Methylicorpusculum oleiharenae: one gene and its partner. The protein of the gene in region 2 binds, or shares a complex with, the protein of the main gene of each other region. Links are inferred from orthologs where the notes say so. Each region holds a gene or a part of one and is shown on either strand. Other genes may lie near its edges.

Region 1 (8,702 bases), 880 kb from region 2 along the record:
TTTTGTAGAAGAATCAGAATCCGCTTCAGCTGAATAAAGTTTGATTTAAAGCGAATTGCACACAAAGTTCAAGAAACTTGAAAATTAATAACTTACGCATCCCAGTCAGTTTTTTCATAACTGTTCAAGGCGTTTAACGAGCTATGCAATTGTTTGCGAAACGCTGGCGATGGTCAGAAATACCAGGCTGTTGTGGAAATTATAAAAGTCATGATCTTTAATGTGTAATTCCTGATTTGACGTTTAACACAGCATCATGAACGCCTCCTCATGGGAGGCGTTTTTACAGTTAAGAAATTTGAGGAAGAGTAATAATGAGTATTAGTGCAGGCATGGTTAAAGAACTGCGGGAAAGAACCGGTTCAGGGATGATGGAATGCAAAAAAGCATTGGTTGAAGCAAATGGAGATCTGGAGCTCGCAATCGAAAACATGCGTAAAGCCGGCTTAGCCAAAGCCGATAAAAAATCCGGTCGTATAGCGGCTGAAGGACTGATCGGAGCTAAAATCGCAAGTGACGGCAAAACCGCAGCGATCGTCGATCTTAACTGCGAAACCGATTTTGTTGCCAAGGGTGAAGATTTCATCGGTTTCCTGAACAACATCGCAACTGCATTGTTGACTTCAGACGTTGAAACGCCTGAACAACTTCAGGAAATGAAGCTGGAATCCGGCAAAACAGTGGATGAAGTGCGTCGTGAGTTAATCGCCAAATTAGGTGAAAATATTACCATTAGACGCTTTGAAACTTACAAATTATCTGAGGGCGGTGCTTCATGCTATCTGCATGGAAGCAAAATTGGCGTATTGGTAGAATTGGCCAAAGCCGATGATGCCTTGGGTAAAGACATTGCCATGCACGTTGCTGCCTGCAAACCGGTTTGTGTATCGGATGACCAGGTTTCTCAGGACGAGATCAATAAAGAAAAAGACATTTTCTCGGCGCAAGCACTGGAAAGTGGCAAACCTGCCGAGATTATCGAAAAGATGATCAGTGGCCGGATTAGCAAATTTTTGGCCGAGATTACCCTGTTAGGCCAACCTTTTGTAAAAGACGACAAAACTACGGTAGGCCAGTTGCTGAAATCTAAAGGCAATAGCGTCATTCGTTTTACCCGTTTTGAAGTCGGCGAAGGTATCGAGAAAAAAGAAGAGAATTTTGCTGAAGAAGTAATGGCTCAAGTTAGAGGCGCTTAATTCAATTCAATCCCCGCGTGACTGCGGGGATTTACTTAAATGACTAATCACCCTATGTGACTATGACAAAACTTATCTGCCAAAGAATTTTATTAAAATTAAGCGGTGAAGCATTGATGAGCGAGAAGGGAGGCAGCATCGATGCAGAAATTGTCAAACGATTGGCCACCGAAATAAAGGAGCTATGTGAAGCAGGTATAGAAGTCGGTTTGGTTATTGGCGGCGGTAACATTTTACGAGGCGCCCAAAAAGCATCTGAAGGCTTGGATCGGGTTACCGGTGATCAGATGGGAATGCTGGCCACGGTGATCAATGCCTTGGCTATGCAGGATGCGCTGGAATTTTTAGGTTTACAAGTGCGCGTAATGTCGGCGCTAAAGATTAATCAGGTTTGCGAGGACTATATTCGCCGCAGAGCTGTCAGGCATTTGGAAAAAGGCCGCGTGGTTATTTTTGCTGCCGGAACCGGTAATCCCTTTTTTACGACCGACTCGGCAGCCAGTCTCAGGGCCATTGAAATCAATGCGCAACTGATGATTAAGGCGACCAAAGTAAAAGGCGTTTATTCTGCAGATCCCGAAAAAGTCAAAGATGCCCAATTCTATTCAAGACTGACATACGATGATGCATTGGATCAGCGACTGAATGTAATGGATACGACAGCCTTGGTTTTATGCCGTGACAACAATTTGCCTATGCGGGTTATGAATATATTCGAACAAGGTGCCGTGATGAGGCTGATGCAGGGCGAAGACATTGGTTCTCTAATTGAACGTTGAAAGAGGATTTTAGAATGATAAGTGATATTCAACAGGATGCAGCGAAAAGGATGGGTAAAAGCGTGGAAGCATTGCTCCATGATTTCGCAAAAATAAGAACAGGACGTGCACACCCCAGTTTATTGGATCAGGTCAGTGTTTCTTATTATGGCGTGCCCACGCCATTGTCTCAGGTCGCCAACATAGCGATAGAAGATGCACGGACATTGGCAGTGACTCCCTGGGAACGAAACATGGTGCAAGCGATTGAAAAAGCCATCATGACTTCGGATCTGGGTTTGAATCCTTCAACGAATGGGTCGGTCATTCGTTTACCTTTACCGGCTTTGACTGAAGAGCGCCGTCGCGATTTGGTGAAAGTGGTTAGGCATGAAGCTGAAAATGGACGCGTTGCCATACGCAATATTCGCCGTGATGCAAATTCTTTAATTAAAGAAGCGTTAAAAGATAAAAAGATTTCAGAAGACGACGCCAGAGCGGCAGAAGAGAAAATCCAAAAACTGACCGATCAATACATCAAAGATATTGAGAAACATCTGGAAGTTAAAGAAGCGGATTTATTGTCTATCTAAAAGGATAAATATATGTCTGCTGATGCATCGACATCCCTACCGTCAGAGTCAAATCCTCGCCATATCGCCATTATTATGGATGGTAACGGCCGCTGGGCGCAAAAACGAATGATGCCGCGCGCCATGGGGCACAAAGCCGGTGTCAAGGCGGTCAGGGCCATCGTCGATTATTGTGCCCGGCACAACATTGAGGTGCTGACCTTGTTCGCGTTCAGTAGTGAAAATTGGCGGAGGCCGGTTGAAGAGGTGTCGATGCTGATGAGTTTGTTTATTTCGACATTACAAAAAGAAATTAACAAGCTCGATAAAAATAACGTGCGTGTTCGTTTTATCGGCGATAGAGCGGCATTTTCAGAGCAATTACGGTCAAAGATCACTGAAGGTGAAATTCAAACTCAAAATAATACGGGTTTGACCTTGGTCGTCGCTGCCAATTACGGTGGACGATGGGATTTGTCTCAGGCTTTTCAGAAGATAGCGGGCAAAGTCAGTGAAGGCGAACTGTTAATCCAGAATGTTGACGAACAGTGTATCGATCAGCATTTATCCACAGCAGACCTTCCTGAACCGGATTTGTTTATCAGAACCGGTGGAGAGCAGCGGGTCAGCAATTTTCTTTTGTGGCAACTGGCTTACACCGAACTTTATTTTACGCCTACGCTTTGGCCGGACTTTAATCAGAACGCCTTGGAAGAGGCCATTAAAAGTTTTAAAACGCGTCAACGCCGATTTGGCCATACCGGTGAACAAGTGCTTAATAAAACAATTACCTTATAACAACAATTACTATAAAAATGTTAAAACAACGCATCCTGACGGCTCTCATACTTATACCCTTGGTGGTTCTTGCTGTTTACTTAATGCCGGTGCCTTACTTTGTTTTATTGGTTGGGCTGATCGTACTGCTGGCAGGCTGGGAATGGACTGCACTGGTAGGCATTAATTGCTGGACAGGCCGGATATTGTTTCAAGTCGGCCTGATTTTACCGATGCTGGGCATCTATTTCTGGACCTACATTTTGGAGTTTGCGGCCCAATTAACCAATTTTCCGGAAATAAGAACCCAATCCGGGATTATTGAGTGGTTAGTGGTGCTTCCTGTGCTGTTTTGGCTGTTGGTCATGGTTCTTATCAGAAATACGCCGGAGGCCTTTTTAAATCTTAAGGTAAAACTGTCCTATAAAGGGCTGATCGGCTGGTTTATTCTGCTCTCTGCCTGGATGTTTTTCTATCGTTTGAAAGCATTCTATGGCGCGGATATGGCCATGTACTTTTTAGTTCTGATTTGGCTGGCTGATATAGCGGCTTATTTTACCGGTAAAAAATACGGTGATAGAAAATTAGCCCCTGTAATCAGTCCGGGTAAAACGTTGGCGGGCTTTTACGGCGCATTAGTTAGTGCTGTAGTCAGCGCTATTGTGGTGAGTTTGATTTTTGAGTTTCACCTGATTGTGCTATCTGATTTCATATTGCTGTCAGTTCTGACGGTACTTATTTCTATTTATGGCGACCTGTTCATCAGTGTCGTAAAACGCCAGGGCGGATTTAAAGACAGTGGTTCATTATTGCCTGGACACGGTGGCATTCTGGACAGAATCGACAGCATTATTGCTGCGGCACCCTTTTTCTATGCCGGGATTTACCTGATGGGAGGTCAAATCTGATGAAAGGCATCTGTGTTCTCGGAGCTACTGGATCAATTGGTGTCAGCACATTGGATGTTGCGGCAAGGCATAAGGATTTATACAAAGTCATCGCACTCACTGCTAACAACAATATCGATACGTTGTACGAACAATGTCTGGTGCACACGCCCGAGTATGTTGTGGTCGTCGACGAAAACAATGCCAAATTGTTTGCAGAGCGTATTTCAACTTCAGCTATTGATGGCATCAAGGTTCTGTCAGGTGCCGATGCATTGGAAACCGTTGCAACACTGGATCAGGTTGATTCCGTAATGGCGGCCATTGTCGGGGCTGCGGGTCTTTTACCCAGTCTGGCGGCAGCCAAAGCAGGAAAAACGGTTTTACTGGCCAACAAAGAAGCCCTGGTGATGTCCGGAGACCTGTTCATGCATGCGGTGAGAGATTGCGGCGCGCACCTGCTACCCATTGATAGCGAACATAATGCTATTTTTCAATGTATGCCGGCCCATTATGTTTCAGGCCATTCCGCTAAAAGCGTCCGCCGCATTCTGTTGACGGCATCAGGCGGCCCTTTTAGAACGATGCCTCTGGACAAACTCAAGTACGTTACTCCTGAACAAGCGGTTGCTCATCCAAACTGGGATATGGGCCGGAAAATATCGGTGGATTCGGCGACCATGATGAATAAGGGGCTAGAGTTAATCGAAGCCTGCTTGTTGTTCAACATGAAGCCAGAACAAATACAAGTTGTGATCCATCCCCAAAGCGTCATTCACTCCATGGTCGATTATGTCGATGGGACTGTCCTGGCACAAATGGGTAATCCCGATATGCGGATTCCTATTGCCCATGCCATGGCCTGGCCGGAGCGATTCGATTCAGGCGCGGCGCCTCTTAATATCTTCGATGTCAAACATATGGATTTTGAAGCGCCGGATCTTGATCGCTTTCCGTGCTTGAGATTAGCCATTGAAGCTATCAATGCCGGAGGCGTCATGCCTGCAGTATTGAATGCCGCTAATGAAATTGCGGTAGAGGCATTTTTAAACGAACAGATCCGGTTTACCGATATTCCTGTCGTCATCGAGAAAACCATGCAGTCATTTGAGGTGAGCGAAGGGGATACGCTGGAAAAAGTGCTGTCTATAGACAGTCAGGCCCGGGATGTAGCCAGGCAAAATCTGTTGTCGTTGGCTAACTGAACGCGTTGATGCATACCTTATTCTATTTTATCCTTGCCATCGGTATTCTTGTTTCCTTTCATGAATTCGGCCATTTCTGGGTAGCACGTAAAGCTGGCGTCAAAGTACTGAGGTTTTCAGTCGGGTTCGGTAAAGTGTTGTGGTCTTACAGAAAGACACCCGATTCTACCGAATATGTCATTTCGGCTATCCCTCTGGGTGGTTATGTGAAAATGGTAGACGAAAGAGAGGGGGAAGTTGCAACTTCAGACTTGCCTTTTGCTTTTAACCGTCAATCCATTCTCGCCCGTTCCGCGATTGTTGCCGCAGGTCCGGTGTTTAATTTCATCCTTGCCATAGCGCTGTTTTGGTTTGTGCTGATGATGGGCGAAACCGGGTTACGTCCGATTGTTGGCCAAATAATGCCTGAAACGCTGGCGGCACAAGCCGGTTTTGTTGAGAAAGATGAGATTGTTGCCGTAAGCGGAGAAACGGTAAAAACCTGGAGTGAAGTGATGGAAATGATATTTTCATCAGCCGCCCAACCGGCCTCTGACGGACTCAGTATTGAAGTAAAAAGCGCTGACGACGAGCGCCAGACCAAGGTGTTGCAAATACCCGAGGTATTACAGAAAAATCCTGAACAGCTGTATGAAAAACTGGGATTGGTACCCTGGATGCCGCCCATTAAAGCTGTTTTCGGCAAGGTGCTTGAGGGTAAACCTGCAGAAAAAGCCGGCTTGAAGAGCGGTGATGTCTTACTGATAGCGGATGAAGTTTCAATTGAAAACTGGATGCAATGGGTTGACTATGTCAAGGAACGCCCCGATACGCCGATTGAGCTGACGCTCGAACGTGAAGGCGTTGAGCTCAAATTGACTATTACGCCTGAGAAAGTTGAAGAAAATGGCGTGGCAGTTGGTAAAATTGGCGCCGCTGCATTGATACCCGAAGATCTGATTGCCTCTTTACAGGTCACACATTCATTATCACCCTGGCCTGCAATGCAGACCGCCGTATCGAGAACTACCTTTTTTTCAAAGGTTACATTAAAGATGATGGGGCATATGTTGATCGGCAACGCATCGGTCAAAAATCTGAGCGGACCTATCAGTATTGCCCAGTTTGCCGGTATTTCTGCCGAGAGAGGTTTGGTTGAGTTTTTGTCATTTCTGGCAAAAATCAGTATCAGTTTGGCGGTACTTAATCTCTTGCCTATTCCTGTCCTGGACGGCGGGCACTTACTTTTTTTTGCTATTGAAGCCGTAAAAGGCAGTCCAGTCAGCGAAAAAGTCCAGCTTGTATTTCAACAAGCGGGCATTCTGTTACTCCTGTCCCTCATGGCCTTGGCCATGTTTTTGGACTTGGAACGCTTGTTTCAGTAAATTGCTTTGTAACAGCGCAAAAAGTTATGAACGATAACTTTTTCTAGTAGTCCATTACCGAAATTAACTTACCTGGAAGAGTCATGCAGCAACTTATCAGAACCCTAATGCTAACCGGTGCCGTATTAAGCGCTTCTATGGTGAGCGCCGATGAAAACGCGATCAAAGAGTCATTGAAAAAATCAATGCCTTCAATTAATCCCGAGTCTATCCAGCCTTCTGAAATTAAAGGTTTGTACGAAGTCGTGGTTGGCGCAAATATCTTTTACATGTCAGAAGATGGTAAATATCTGTTACAAGGGCGTTTAGTCGATGTGGCGGCAAGAACCGATTTGACGGAAGTCAAAATGTCTCAAACGCGGAAAAATGCATTGGCAAAATTGGGTGAAGATCAAATGATCGTCTTTAAACCCAAGGAAAGTAAGTACAAGGTCTTTATATTTACCGATATTGACTGCGGCTATTGTCGGAAGCTGCATTCCGAAATTGATCAATACATGGCAGAAGGCATAACCATTCAATATCTTTTCTTTCCCCGTTCAGGCAAAGATACCGATTCTTACAAAAAAGCAGTATCGGTCTGGTGTGCCAGTGACAGAAATGCGGCTTTGACCAAAGCGAAAAAAGGCGAAAACATCGAAGCTAAAGACTGCACACATCCGGTGGATGCTCACATGCAGTTAGGTGTTGAATTTGAAGCACGCGGCACGCCGATGATTGTGACTGAAAACGGCAGTGTGTATCCCGGCTATCTCCCGGCAAAACAACTGGTTGAAGTATTGCGCGAAGAAAAAGGCCAGTAGATCCAAATTATACCTTTCGCACTTCATTTTTGGCAGTGCCTAGGAGGCAACGGGTTGTTCGGCATAGGTCTACAGGGATGGTTTACGGCTTCCTTTGACGGGCACCCCGGTGCCGAATTTCGATCTACGATGGTCATATATGCATAGCATCCGGAAACAGGTTTCAAAAATGGTTTCCGGATAACTGTTAAAAAAAATACCGGTTCATCCAAGCTTGGTTAAGCCGGTTGCAATTTTCCTTAAATCATCCCCTTAAGCCGGTAAAGCAATTCCAATGCTTGACGTGGACTCAGTTGATCAGGATCCAGTTCTGACAGTAAAGAAACGGCCGGGTGATATTCCTTGCCGGTAAATAAGTCGAGTTGCTGGTTGCCTGCTCCGGCTTGTTGTTCCAGATAAGCGGTATTTTCCAGATGATGTAATTTTTGTTTGGCTTTATCGATGACAACAGCCGGGACACCAGCTAGCGAAGCGACCTGTAATCCGTAGCTTTGACTTGCGGGGCCCTCTTTAACCGCATGCAGAAAAATAATCTTATCGCCATGCTCCATTGCTTCAAGGTGTACGTTGTGAATGGTTTTTTGTTCTTCTGCCAAAGCCGTCAGTTCAAAATAATGCGTGGCAAACAGCGTAAACGCTTTAGTGATTTTGGCTAAATAGTCGGCGCAGGCCCAGGCTAACGATAGGCCGTCAAACGTGCTGGTGCCCCGGCCAATCTCATCCATCAGGATCAGGCTTTTATCAGTGGCGTTATGCAAAATATTGGCGGTTTCCGACATCTCCACCATAAAAGTCGAGCGACCGCTGGCCAGATCATCCGATGCGCCGATACGGGTAAATACTTTATCGATGGGGCCGCAGCTAAAGGATTTGGCCGGGACAAAACAGCCGATATGCGCCATCAAAACGATCAATGCGGTTTGCCTCATATAAGTCGATTTACCGCCCATATTGGGGCCGGTAATGACCAGCATTTTGCGTTGACTGCCCAGGTTAAGGTCATTGGCGACAAATGGAACGGCGGAGACTTGTTCGACTACCAAATGGCGGCCGCTGTCTATCTGTATGCCTGTTTTTTGCGTCAGTAAAGGCTTGATGAGATTCAACGTATCGGCGCGTTCAGCAAAATTGACCAGTACA
Region 2 (8,804 bases):
GGCAGCTGGACCGTACCAGTTACACTTGTTGTAGTCTCGGGCACATCAAACCTTAAGGCACTCACCGCGCTGTACCACAATAGCCTTTCAGTCCACTGCAAGGAGTAATTTAAGGTAGCAGAATCAGTAGCATAGCTGGTCAAAAAATTATTTGAGGTATTTTCTGCAAACGACACGTCCGTATGGTTGTAACTGCCGGTCAGGCTTGCTCGCTCAGTCAGCCTATAAGTCCAACTGGGGTCAATTGACCAAGATGTTCTATCAACTAGCGCTTGAACTAAACCGGAAGCATCAAATTCGCTGATGATACTGTTATCCATCGTGTAATTGCCTTTCAGCCCGAACTGGTTCCTGTCGGTCAAGTTGTAAGTGCTAAAGCCATTAAAAAAGAAATTCTCACTGTCGATGTTGTCTCTCGCTTCGTAACGATTGATGTCGACCCTGGCGTCGCCAGCAATATCGTAAATTTCGGAGCGCACCCCGAATTTTGACTTGGCCGATAACGTCGCACCGAATGCCTCAAATTTATCATCGCTCTGCCTAAGCAATAAGTTGTCATCATAAAAAGTGCGCAAACTGGAAGACGGCTGCGCATACCATTCTCTTGCATGCCCCGGAAAAGGCAGCAAAGCCAGAACGAGCAGAACCGTTCCTATCGGAGTTCTTAGAAGGTGAGACGTCATATTCAAAAAACTATCCCTCGGGCAACCATTACCGTCATTGAATAATTGTAAAATTAAGGTACGACAATCACATCGCCAGGTTGCAATACTATATTTTGATGAAGATCATCTCCATCTTCGACGTCACCGTAACGGAATGGAATGGCTTCTTGTTGTCCATCGGCGTGGCGTCTTAGGATAACAATGTCGTTAACCGCCGAAAAAGGCGTCATTCCAGCAGCCATAGCTAACCCCTGCATCACATCCGTCGGTCTGTTGATAGGATATTCGCCGGGTTTATTGACTTTACCAATGACATACACCTTATTACCAAACAATTGCTTGGCTGAAACCGTCACAACCGGATCGGCAATATAATCAGCCAGCCGCTGACTGATGATAGATTCGATCTGCTCCAACGTTTTGCCTTGAGCCTGGATGTTTCCCGCTAAAGGAAACGAAATACCGCCATCCGGCCTGACGAGAACTTCTTGCAGCAAACCCTCTTCTTTCCAAACGGAAACAGTTAACACATCACCCGGCTCGACTTTGTATGTCCCAGGCTCATACCCCGCTTCCTCTGCTGTTGCTTGAGTTGTGCCAACCAGCAACAACGAAAAAACCAACCCAAAAAACCACGGCTTAAACTGCATTGAACGCTCCATAAGATCAGGCTTAAAAATTTATTATAGCTAATGATAAAGTCTTTTCTAAGACAGATGATAATCTGTTGAAAAGAGCTAACCCTTTATCGTTGATTTTTCCGGTTAAACAGCAAATTTCTGACGCTTAACACTCATTTATTTCCAAATGACTAAAATAGTGAACATTTAGAGCGCGTTGGCCGGGAGTGTGTTGTGCGCATTGACAAATGAATAGTACAAACACTATAGCAATTTTTTCTTTATTAAATCGCAGAATTGCTAACCGGCCATAAAAATGAATGTTTTCAGAACAGAATATCTTTAGGGGATATGATTGATTCGGGCACTATCCGATGATTACGCCGTCCCTTTATAATCCGGAAACTTTTTTGTTCAGTACTAAAAAAGCTTCTATTAATGCGATATTATTTGATTTTCCCTACCTTTTGCAGTGATTAAAACATAGAAATCTTAATGTTTCATTACAATAGCAGGGTAAATAATATCAGAATTACGCTTTCTCCATCGGCCAGGCTACTGTAAGACCAGGGTAAACGCATTAAAGTAATTAATATATCAATATGTTATTCGGTTGCTTAAAACGCATAGTCAATTTGGTTTAACTTATGGTGATCTTCCCTGGGTCCCGTTAGGCCGCGCCGAGCACTGGCGATTTTGCCGAGAATAGCCCGCTAGGGGAGCGGCAGGGCTGCCGCTCGTTTTCGGAGGGCTAGGGATAGCCCATCCGAAAACCCTCGGTAAAATCGTCAGCGCGCAGGATGCAGCGGCCTCCGGGTGTCTTTTCTTTTGGATACTTTTCTTTGGACAAGCAAAGACAAAATCGGCGGGATCGATTTTGAACAGCTTTAGCTTGCCCGAAGGGCGAAACCCAAGGATGGGTTTCGTAGCAGTATCGCGGTTGTCGGTCCGCGAACCGACTCCACTTAAGCGTCGCGATAGCGACACGAAGCCTTTTTTAAGTTTCAAATAAACCAAATCTTATAGTTGATCCGGAAAAAGGGATATTTTAACTATCTGATTTTCTACAGTGCTTTAATGCGTTTGCCCTTATTGTAAGACCCTAATTAATGCAACCGCTGAAGATTGGCGTAAGCCAGCATCAGCCATTTCATTCCGGCATCGCTGAAATTGATCTGCGCCCGTTCCTGATCGCCACTGCCATCAATTTGCAACACCACACCTTCCCCAAATTTTTCATGACTAACCCGCTGGCCCAACCTAAATGAAGCGGACGCTTTATTCGCATCAGACAGGGTCGAAACGGCTGTAACCGGACGGCTTATCTGAGCTCTTAGCCTCACTTCCTGCAGTGTATCGGCAGGAATCTCTTTTAAAAACCGCGACGGCCTGGGATTGGTTTCACGTCCGTAGATACGCCGTGATTCCGCATAAGTCAAAATCAATTGTTTCTTGGCCCGGGTCATGCCTACATAGCATAAGCGTCTTTCTTCTTCCAAACGTCCGGCATCTTCGACTGATTGCTGAGACGGAAACAAACCCTCTTCCATCCCCACGACAAAAACCAAATTGAATTCCAGTCCTTTGGCAGAGTGAAGCGTCATCAGCTGAACACAGTCTTCGAAATCGCCGCTCTGCATATCACCGGATTCCAAGGCAGCATGAGCCAAAAATAAATCGAGCTCGCCCATTTGTTCTTCGTTATCCTGATCAAAAACATAGGCTTTCGCCGCATTGACCAGCTCTTCCAGATTTTCTACGCGAGCCTCACCCTTATCACCTTTTTCTTTTTGATAGAATTCAAGCAAACCGGAATGCTCGACAACCCATTTGACTTTTTCAAAAAGCGGTAAGGATGCGGTCTCTGCCGCCATTTTGCCGATCAGCTTCAGAAAGCCCGCCAAAGCCCCGGACGCCCTGGGTGTCAACCGTTGCTGAGCAATTAATGCTTCGGTTGCCTGCCATAACGACAAGGGTTGATCTCGGGCAAACAGACGCAAATCATCCAGCGATTTTGCGCCTATGCCCCGCGTCGGTGTATTGACTACACGCTCAAATGAAGCATCATCTTCAGCATTGGCAATCAGCCGCAAATAAGCCAACGCATTTTTAACCTCGGCTCGTTCGAAAAAGCGTAAGCCCCCATAAACGCGGTAAGGCGTCCCGGTGTTCATCAACCGTTCTTCGAACTGACGGGATTGCGCATTGGAGCGATATAAAATCGCGATATCACTGCGCGCTCCGCCTTCGCTCACCCATTTTCGGATCCTTTCCACGACAAAATAGGCTTCGTCCTGTTCGTTGAATGCCGAATACAGTGAAATCAGATCGCCCAGACCGGAGTCGGTCCACAATTCTTTCCCCATCCGTCCTTCGTTGCGGGCAATCACATGGTTAGCGGCTTTTAATATGTGTCCGGTGGAGCGGTAATTCTGCTCCAGTTTAATGACCTTATGCCCCGGATAGTGCTGTTGAAATTGATAGATATTCTCTATCTTGGCACCGCGCCAGCCATAGATGGACTGATCATCATCGCCTACAACAAACAGATTATCCTTACCCCCGGTTAAAAGTCGCAACCAAGCGTATTGAATGGTGTTGGTATCCTGAAACTCGTCGACCAGCACCTGTAAAAACCGTGATTGATAAAACGCCAAGACATCAGGAACATCCCTCAGCAACTCATGAGCTCGCAGCAATAACTCGGCAAAGTCTACCAATCCCGATTGTTGACAAATTTCTTCATACATCCGGTAAACCGCCAACATTTGGCGAAGATAAAAATCGCCGGTATCGGCCATATGCCGGGCACGAACACCCTCGTCCTTTTGAGCATTGATATACCATTGGGCTTGTTTGGGCGGCCAGCGCGCATCATCCAGATTCAAGCTCTTTAAAATCCGTTTAATGACTCTGAGCTGATCATCCGAATCCATGACCTGAAATGATTCCGGCAATCCGGCCTGTTGCGCATGGCGTCTCAATAGCCGGTGCGCCAAGCCGTGAAAAGTACCAATCCACATGGCGCGCGCCGAAATACCTAGCAGGCTCTCAACACGCGTGCGCATTTCCGCTGCCGCCTTGTTTGTAAATGTGACCGCCAAAATGCTGTGCGGCGACACACCTTCCACCTGAATCAGCCAGGCAATGCGATGCACTAAAACCCGGGTCTTGCCGCTGCCCGCTCCTGCGAGCACCAAAATAGGCTTAAGGGGGGCAGAAACAGCTTGTCTCTGGGCATCGTTTAAAGGATCAATGATATTTGTAATGTCCATCTGTTATCGCTTGCACATTTTTTTTAGCTGTGTATATTTGAGGGCCAATTGAAGAAATGCCGGGTAAATTTTTCGCGTGAAATTACACTCGGTTACCAACGGCATTAATGGTTTGTTGTTGGAAATCAGATCGATGATTTATAGTCATCAATATTGGGTGTGCCTGGTTTGATTCGGGCACTATTGAACCTATTAACCATTGTTAATGATGTTTGTAAAAGGCTCAAAACTGTAACTGTTCATGATAGGCGCTAACCGTCTTCTGCGTCGGAGAAGCAATGGTCTTTCAGGAATAACAGTTGCCAATAATTTTAATAAAAAAACTAATGAGGGGTGATCATAATGAATTTTGATGTCAAGCGAATGGTTAAATTTGAACACAACATCGGCGTTCCGGAAAAGAAATATCGCATGTTTGGCGGCGCGGCTCTGGTTTTAGCCTCACTCTTTACCGCGAAGATACTGTTAATAATAGTGGGCATGATATTGATAGCCACAGCTTATTCAGGATGGTGTCCCGTTTATTCAGGGCTTAACAAAAGCACTCTGACTCCGGATTCCCCAGCGGCACCTGAAAGCTCAATTGAAGAATCAGAAAGTCATAAAGACTGATCAGCCTTCACACTACAGGGATGTAGTTCCTTCCTCGCCTTAAATCCAATCATTCTTCCTTGTTGTATTCACCTTCCAGCACCTGGGTATCCTTTTTTGAACCCGCCGTCCCTGAGAAAACGCTGCCGTCAATCAAGTGATTTTCAATGATGTAACGGGCGATTTTTCTGCGCAGTTGTGGCACCAAACAAATAAATCCCACTGCATCGGTAAAAAATCCGGGGGTTAACAGCAATGCTCCGGCAATCAGCAGTAAAGGCCCTTCGACCAGCTCATAAGCGGGAACAATGCCTTGCGCCATAGATGCCTGAAAGCGCTGCCAGGTCTCAAAACCTTGCCGTCTTAATAAGACCGCACCCAACACGGCCGTCAATACCACCAGAAGTACAGTAGGAAAAACACCCAACAGGCCGCCTACGGAAATTAACAGATAAATTTCAATAATCGGAATGAGCAGAATCAGCAAAAAAACGCCTTGGAAAGCTCTCATTAAAAACACCTTTTGATAAAGTCACGGGGTACAATATAAGGAGAACCCGATTTAATTTCCAGAACAATATTCTACCAACCCCCTCTTCAGGGTTTGCCATGTCCCAAAATTACCAGATTATTTTTTGTACCTGTCCTGATCAACAAACCGCAACAAAACTGGCCCATCTGTTGATAAATCAAAACCTGGCCGCCTGCGTCAACCTATTACCCGGCCTGACTTCGGTGTACCGGTGGCAAGATAAAATAGAAACAGCCAATGAACATTTATTACTGATCAAAACGCGCGCTGACTTTTACTCCCGCATCGCTAAGCTGATAAAGTGCCATCACCCCTATGAACTTCCCGAAATCATCGCGGTCACTGTCGACAATGGTGCACCTGACTACCTGCAATGGATCGATCAATGTTTAACTTCAGAATAATTTCTTTTTTGCTTTTATGTTTGATTGCTTTTAAGGCATCAGCCTTGGCAGAAAGTGATCTTTTGCCCGTTGAACAGGCATTCAAATTATCAGTCAAGGCGGCTGCGCGGGATAAGCTGATTGTCAGTTTTGAAATTGCTGAAGGCTATTATCTTTATCAAAATAAAATCCGGATGGAATCATTGACGCCTTCAATCAAGCTGGGCGAACCGGCTTTTCCTGAAGGTCACACTTATAACGACGAATTTTTCGGCGAGGTCATCACGCACCGGCAAGCCATTGATATCGCCGTACCTATCAGTCAGATTGATACAACGTCCACCTCTTTACAACTTCTGGTTCAACATCAGGGGTGTGCGGATGCCGGGATCTGTTATCCTCCGCAAAAAACAACGCTGACTATCGCCATTCCCGGTGCCATGCAATCGACCGGCATCCCGCCATCGGCAAACGCCCTGATCAATAGCTTGGGGACCATCAAGCAACGCTTTTTCCAGGATGAACTACTGCCACCGGATGAGGCATTTCCATTTTTCGCAACAGTTGCAGCCCCTGACCGGCTGGAGCTGACCTGGCAAATTGCTGACGGTTATTATTTGTACCGAGAAAAATTTCAGCTGGAAATCATAGGTGCAGAGGATGTAAAGCTGGGCGCTTTTGAGTTACCGCATGGCAAACAGCAATTTGACGAGGCTTTTGGCGAGGTGGAAACCCTATACGGAGAATTGAAGCTCAGTATTCCGCTCATCAGAACGACCGCCGCCGCTCAAGCTATTAAATTAAAGGCTAAATTCCAGGGGTGCGCCGACCGGGGCGTCTGTTACCCGCCCATGGAGAAAATCGTTGAACTGAACTTGCCTGTGCTGCCGGTAATATCTGCTCCGGCAGAGGCGGCAAAACCGGGCAATACCACCTTGTCTGAACAGGACAGTATTGTGTCATCCATGCAACATGACAGTTTCTGGCTGACCCTGGCGAGTTTTTTGGGTTTTGGACTGCTGCTGGCTTTCACACCGTGCATTTTTCCGATGATACCTATTCTTTCCGGCATTATCGTCGGCCAAGGCCATCCGCTTTCGACGAGAAGAGCTTTCATGCTTTCTTTAAGCTACGTTGTCGCTTCAGCAGCGACTTATACGCTCTTTGGCGTTTTGGCGGCTTTATTCGGCAGTAATCTGCAAGCCACGTTTCAGCAACCCTGGATCGTCGGCACATTCAGCGCCATCTTTATCTTGCTCGCCTTGTCGATGTTCGGTTTTTACCAGCTGGAACTCCCCAAATCACTGCAAGCCAAAATCCATGACTCCAGCAATCAACATCGCGATGGCTCACTTTGGGGTGCGGCCATCATGGGTTCGCTATCATCGCTGATCGTTGGGCCGTGCGTTGCGGCTCCACTGGCCGGTGCTTTGATTTATATCGGTCAGACCGGCGATGCGGTCCTGGGCGGATCGGCGTTATTCGCAATGGGCTTCGGCATGGGCATCCCTTTGCTACTGGTCGGTGCTTCGGCAGGAAAACTGCTTCCCAAAGCGGGCCGCTGGCTTAATTCAACGAAAGCGGTGTTCGGGGTCATCATGCTGGCTATGGCGTTATGGATGCTTGAACGGATCATCGCACCTTCAGTTGCGATGTTTTTCTGGGCTATTCTGCTGATAATCCCTGCGATTTACCTCAATGCCATTGATCCTTTGCCTGAAAATGCAGGCGGCTGGCACAAACTGTGGAAAGGAACCGGCGTCGTCATGCTCATTTACGGGGTTTTATTATTGATTGGCTTAAGCGCAGGCAATCATAATCCGCTCAAGCCACTGGAAAACTTAAACATCGCTCAAGCCAATGCGGCGACTCCTGCGGCTCAAAAAAACCTGTTTCAACGCATCGGCTCCCTTCAGGAATTAGAACGCCAAATCGATCTGGCAAACGCCAACAACCAAATGGTTATGCTGGATTTTTATGCTGACTGGTGCATTTCCTGTAAAGAGATGGAAAACTACACCTTCACCGATACTGCAGTCAGGGCGCAATTATCACGATTCGTACTTTTACAAGCAGATGTGACTCAAAACTCCGAAGCGGACCAAGCTTTACTGAAGAAATTCAATCTTATCGGACCGCCCGCTATTTTATTTTTTGGCCCCGGCCATCAAGAAAAAATCAATCGTCGCATTATCGGTTATCAGGATGCTGAAACCTTTATAAAATCCTTGCAGCAGGTTAACTGATGAAACAATCCCTGATCATCCTGGCTATCGCTTTCTGCGCGTTAGCGGCCGGAATTTATGTCAATCAACTCACTGATAACCAAAGCAGAGTTGACACACCGGCCTTACCTGACTTCAGTTTTCCGGATTTAGCGGGCAGGACACACAGCTTGACCGAATGGCACGGCAAGATAATCGTGGTGAACTTTTGGGCAACCTGGTGTCCGCCTTGCCGAAAGGAAATCCCGGAGTTTGTCGAGTTACAAAAAGAATACGGTGAACAAGGACTGCAATTTGTCGGCATTGCACTTGAAGAAAAAGAAACCGTTGCGGCGTATCTCAATACCCTGGAAACCAATTATCCTATGCTTATCGGCGGCGATCAGGCCATGGCACTGGCCCAGCAAATGGGCAATATTGCCGGCATTCTCCCCTTCAGCCTGGTCTTTAACCGGGATGGCCAGCTCATTCACAGGCAGGCCGGTCCTTTTTCAAAAGAAGATCTCATCAAAC

What was found.
Region 1: the proteins of dsbD (region 2) and GO003_RS13580 are in contact, whole or in part, in a crystal structure (PDB 1JZD), measured with the Escherichia coli proteins. The link is inferred for Methylicorpusculum oleiharenae from one-to-one orthologs.

The regions. Positions count from the first base shown.
Region 1 is NZ_WUTY02000001.1:3,005,452-3,014,153, forward strand. The notes cover bases 5,817-8,702. They hold GO003_RS13580 (disulfide isomerase DsbC N-terminal domain-containing protein), read left to right. Parts: upstream 5,817-6,842; coding sequence 6,843-7,562; downstream 7,563-8,702. Other genes in these bases: rseP (RIP metalloprotease RseP), read left to right, coding at 5,817-6,759; mutS (DNA mismatch repair protein MutS), read right to left, coding at 7,802-8,702. Also shown: rpsB (30S ribosomal protein S2), read left to right, coding at 1-37; tsf (translation elongation factor Ts), read left to right, coding at 315-1,196; pyrH (UMP kinase), read left to right, coding at 1,259-1,975; frr (ribosome recycling factor), read left to right, coding at 1,990-2,547; GO003_RS13560 (isoprenyl transferase), read left to right, coding at 2,560-3,324; GO003_RS13565 (phosphatidate cytidylyltransferase), read left to right, coding at 3,342-4,211; ispC (1-deoxy-D-xylulose-5-phosphate reductoisomerase), read left to right, coding at 4,211-5,395; more of rseP, read left to right, coding at 5,404-5,816. UniProt on the Escherichia coli protein: Acts as a disulfide isomerase, interacting with incorrectly folded proteins to correct non-native disulfide bonds.
Region 2 is NZ_WUTY02000001.1:2,129,449-2,138,252, reverse strand. The notes cover bases 5,734-8,721. They hold dsbD (protein-disulfide reductase DsbD), read left to right. Parts: upstream 5,734-6,131; coding sequence 6,132-8,312; downstream 8,313-8,721. Other genes in these bases: GO003_RS09775 (TlpA family protein disulfide reductase), read left to right, coding at 8,312-8,721; cutA (divalent-cation tolerance protein CutA), read left to right, coding at 5,761-6,087. Outside these bases: GO003_RS09810 (porin family protein), read right to left, coding at 1-683; GO003_RS09805 (polysaccharide biosynthesis/export family protein), read right to left, coding at 737-1,315; uvrD (DNA helicase II), read right to left, coding at 2,392-4,560; GO003_RS09795 (YgaP family membrane protein), read left to right, coding at 4,903-5,172; GO003_RS09790 (FxsA family protein), read right to left, coding at 5,222-5,662; more of GO003_RS09775, read left to right, coding at 8,722-8,804. UniProt on the Escherichia coli protein: Required to facilitate the formation of correct disulfide bonds in some periplasmic proteins and for the assembly of the periplasmic c-type cytochromes.